DNA from 2 places in the Paenibacillus sp. CAA11 genome. Region 2 is predicted to be linked to the other one. Evidence: riboswitches for the same ligand, from Rfam matches in the RefSeq annotation. Region 2 holds a riboswitch; the other holds the start of a gene.
The links. Region 2 has a riboswitch for glycine ahead of DCC85_RS22075 (amino acid permease). Riboswitches for the same ligand answer to the same signal wherever they lie in the genome.
Positions count from the first base shown of each region.

Region 1: linked by a shared signal. The riboswitch ahead of gcvT (glycine cleavage system aminomethyltransferase GcvT) and the one ahead of DCC85_RS22075 (amino acid permease) in region 2 are both predicted to bind glycine.

Region 1 is NZ_CP028922.1:2,708,561-2,710,965, forward strand. Features, by position in the region: gene DCC85_RS12500 (hypothetical protein) at 1-271, shown strand, start outside; gene gcvH (glycine cleavage system protein GcvH) at 393-785, opposite strand; glycine riboswitch at 1,046-1,159, shown strand; glycine riboswitch at 1,163-1,272, shown strand; gene gcvT (glycine cleavage system aminomethyltransferase GcvT) at 1,385-2,405, shown strand, end outside.
Region 2 is NZ_CP028922.1:4,735,610-4,738,014, reverse strand. Features, by position in the region: gene araA (L-arabinose isomerase) at 1-662, shown strand, start outside; glycine riboswitch at 1,002-1,081, shown strand; gene DCC85_RS22075 (amino acid permease) at 1,216-2,405, shown strand, end outside.

The sequences.
Region 1 (2,405 bases), 2.0 Mb from region 2:
CAGTGGCGGAAACGGGCTTGAGGTTCTGCTTGACTTCACCAAACAAATTCCGAAAAATCCGAAGTGGGTGAAAGAATACCGAGCAGAAGCAAATCAGCGTGATGCCTTATTCCAAAGCAATCGGCCACAAAACCTCTTTAGCGGTGTTGACACCAGTTCTCAGGCTGCTTACAAAGAAAGTGTGCAGAACCTCATGAACCAGCTCTCCTTCAACGATGAACTGTACAAACAGAATATGCAAAGCTTCTATAAAGTTCTTGGAATGAATTGAAATAAGTAGAGTCCATCTTTGCGTAATCCAAAAAAGCTCTGAGCTACAGGTTAAAAGTTAAGGCCTGTAATCCAGAGCTTTCTTCATGATTGCCAGCAATGTTCATTTCATTAACCAGCAATTATTCCTCTGTATGCTTACGGTAAGCTTCTTCGTTCAGCAGCTTTCCTAGCGCATGACTACTATCTTCCGACAGACGAATTTCCACCATCCATCCAGCACCGTAAGGGTCATTATTTACGAGCTCTGGTGCACTTTCAAGCTCCCCATTAATTGCGGTCACATGCCCGCTGACCGGAGTGAACAAATCGGATACGGTCTTTACAGATTCAATCGTGCCGATCCCGTCTTCCGCCTCAACCTTGGTGTCAATGTCAGGCAGCTCTACGAATACAATATCCCCAAGCCGGTGCTGTGCAAAATCCGTAATTCCGATCCGTACACTGCCATTCCCCAAATCCTGAACCCATTCATGCTCTTCACTATACCAAAGTCCGCTCTTCACTTCACTCATCGCTCGTCTCCCACTCCAATCCCTAAAATTTCATCCCAATATGGTGGTGTCATATTTACTCTAACAGCCTCCGATTACAAGTCTAGATTATTCATTCAGAAGGCAAATGTCAATATACCTCACACCTTTATTGCGATATTTGGGAAATCATAGATAATTTAATTATAGAAAGCGCTACCGAAATATTCAATTAAAATTTTTATGACAAATTAGTTGACATACATGCTCTCTTCACGTATTAATGGACTTATGAAGAGCGGGTGAACGTAAAGGGAGAGATTACCCTATTAATTTGTATGAGGTAACGCCGAAGGAGCAAGCTATCCCTTCCTTGGGATTGTGAATCTCTCAGGCAAAAGGACCTTTACCGGACGCATCTCTGGAGAGCATTTGGCCATATCGTCGTTAGGGCCAAATCACCCAAGGGGAAACGCGCTGCATCAGATGAAGGTGCATTTGCGGCAACTCTCAGGTACCGAGGACAGAGCCTTCGAAGGACGAATCGCATAAAAGCCGGTAGCCCCGGCATTTTGCGATCTCTTCTTTCGCTGCCTGTCCTTTTTTGGCGTACTATCACATTGATTAAGAGGTGATTTCATTTGTCAGATCTGCAAAGAACCCCGCTTTACCCATGCTACGCTACCTTCCCGGGTGTTAGATGCATCGATTTTGGGGGCTGGGAGCTTCCCGTTCAATTCGAAGGCATTCAGAAAGAGCATGAGGCTGTTCGTAAACGTGCAGGGTTATTCGATGTGTCTCATATGGGTGAGTTTCTCCTTCAAGGCCCTGGCGCGCTAGCATTTATTCAGCAAATGACTACGAACGATGCGGCCTCCCTGCAAATCGGAGCGGCCCAATATACTTTGATGTGCTATCCGGATGGCGGCGTTGTGGATGACCTGCTTGTATATCGGCTGGCCGAGCAGCAATTTATGCTCGTTGTGAATGCCTCCAACCTCGCCAAGGATTGGGAATGGCTGCAACAACATCTATCTGAGGAAGTCTATCTGACGAACATCTCTGATCAAACGGCCCTCCTCGCGCTTCAAGGACCTTTGGCCGCCGACATTCTGGTAAGCGCTGCTGGGAAGGAGCCGTCTAAGCTTGCCCCTTTCAGATTTATCCAACATGTGCAGCTTTTCGGGGCCGAGGCGCTCATTTCTCGTACCGGTTATACCGGAGAAGACGGCTTCGAGCTGTATCTTCCTGCAGAGAACGCCGCAGCCGTCTGGAACGGCCTGCTTGAAATCGGCAGCAAGCACGGGTTACAGCCTGCGGGGCTTGGAGCCCGCGACACTCTTCGCTTCGAGGCCAAGCTGCCGCTTTACGGGCAAGAACTGTCCAGCACAATCTCTCCGCTTGAAGCCGGTGTCGGCTTCTTCGTGAAGCTGGACAAAGGCGATTTCATCGGCCGCGATGCGCTGGCTGCTCAGAAGAATGCTGGCCCTCCCCGCAAGCTGGTCGGGGTTGAAATGATAGACCGGGGCATTCCGCGGAGTCATTATCCCGTCTATTCCAGTGGTGTTCGCATTGGTGAGGTAACCACTGGAACACAGTCTCCTACGCTAAAGCGTAATTTAGGGCTTGCTCTAATTGACAGCCGTTATGCCTCGTTGGGAA
Region 2 (2,405 bases):
TACAAGCAAGCTATGAAATTGCGCTTAAACGCTTCCTTGATGAGGGCGGTTATAATGCCTTCACCTCAAACTTCGAAGATTTGCATGGTATGAAGCAGCTTCCGGGTCTTGCTGTTCAACGTCTGATGGCACAAGGATACGGCTTTGCGGGTGAAGGGGACTGGAAGACGGCAGCTCTCGACCGCCTGCTGAAGGTGATGAGCCATAATGAGTCCACGGGCTTCATGGAGGATTACACTTATGAGTTAGCTGCAGGTCAGGAAGCTATCCTGCAATCCCATATGCTCGAAGTGGACCCAAGCTTGGCTAGCAACAAACCCAAAATCATCGTATCTCCACTAGGAATCGGCGACCGCGAAGACCCAGCGCGTCTGGTCTTTGACGGTAAAGCAGGAGACGGTGTAGTGGTATCCATGGCTGACTTCGGCACGCATTACAAGCTGTTGATCAACGAAGTTACTGCATTTGAACCAACCGTTCCAGCACCAAAATTGCCAGTGGCCCGCGTGCTTTGGGAAGTGAAGCCAAACTTCCAGGATGGAGTAAAAGCCTGGATTGAGAACGGCGGCGGTCACCATACCGTAGTCTCACTGAACCTGACAACAGATCAAATTGTGACCTATGCAAAGCTGGTTAATCTGGAATACGTAGTGATTAAGTAAGGCAGCTATCTGGGCGTAAACCTAAGCCTTTTGATTTGCCTATACGATTTGAGGCCGGGGTTCTTACTCCGGCCTTTTCCTACTCCTACTATAGACGAGAGCCATTGCTTTATGAATTTTGAGACGGCTGCTGTGTTGTAAGCTTGAGATGCTTCGTGATTTGTTCTTCGTGATGTCTGTCATGATTAATAGGTGAGTGCCGAATTGAAATCAGTGGCATTTATTACTGTTGACAAAATATTTGACCAGGATTAGTATTAATAAAAATATTTGCAAGCCGGTAAAATTTAAAATTGAATATGATTACAAGCTATGATTGCTATGGATCACACTATAGCAGGAGCAGCTTCTGGAGAGACTGCGGGGTTCCGCAGCGCCGAAGGGTTCACAATCTCAGGCAAAAGGACAGAAGAGTATTAAATAATTTTTTGTTATGACTTTCTTATTTGGACATAGCAAACCTTTATTTATTATTCTTATGGACCAGGAGATTGGAGCGCATCCAATCTCTTTTTTTATTGCATTTCATTCGCTTTGATAAGGGGGAGTTCGTGTGGCACATCAAGAATTACAGAGAAATTTAAAAAATCGGCACGTGCAGCTCATTGCTATTGGCGGTACTATTGGTACCGGGTTGTTCTTAGGATCAGGCAAAGCCATACAGCTGGCAGGGCCCTCCATCATCTTTGCTTATCTCATCGTAGGGATGGCCGTTTTCTTTGTGATGAGAGCGCTGGGAGAGCTTCTGCTGTCCAAGGCCGGTTATCAATCGTTTACAGACATTGCCGAAGACTATCTTGGACCGCGTGCAGCGTTCGTAACCGGATGGACCTATTGGTTCTGCTGGATTATGACGGCCATGGCTGACGTTATTGCTGTCGGGGTATATACACAATATTGGTTCGATATTCCGCAATGGGTCCCTGCAGTCATCTGCTTAATCGTCCTATTAGGGCTCAACCTATTAACGGTTAAAAATTTCGGGGAATTGGAGTTTTGGTTTGCCTTAATCAAGGTAGTGACGATTCTCGCCCTGATTGCCATTGGCGTGATTTTGCTGGTGGTAGGGTTCAAAACGGATACAGGAGAGGTCACTTTAAAGAATATCTGGGCGCATGGCGGAATGTTTCCGAACGGGATCTCGGGTTTCTTGCTTTCGTTCCAAATGGTGGTGTTCGCCTATGTCGGTGTAGAACTGGTGGGGGTATCGGCCGCAGAAACATCCAGTCCGGAGAAGAATATCCCGTCGGCTATTAATAAAATTCCATTAAGAATTCTATTCTTCTACATTGGTGCACTGATTGTCCTGTTATGCATTAATCCATGGACAGAGCTAAGTCCGGCTGAAAGTCCTTTTGTAAAAACGTTCAGTCTGGTGGGGATTCCGATTGCCGCAGGCATCATTAACTTTGTTGTATTAACCTCGGCCGCTTCCGCTAGTAACAGCGGATTGTTCTCAACAAGCCGGAGCCTATATAATTTAAGCAGGAACAACCAGGCTCCAGCATCTTTAGCAAAATTGAATAAGAATCATGTACCTGGTAATGCGTTGCTGGTATCCACCCTTGTTCTATCGGTAGGGGCGCTGCTGAGCAAGCTGATTCCGGAGCAAGCTTTTGGCATTGTGACCACCATTAGCGCCATTTGCTTCATATGGGTATGGGGTGTCATTCTCGTCTGCCATGTGAAGTATAAGAAGACACAGCCGCATTTACACGAAAAGTCAAAATTCAAAGCACCGTT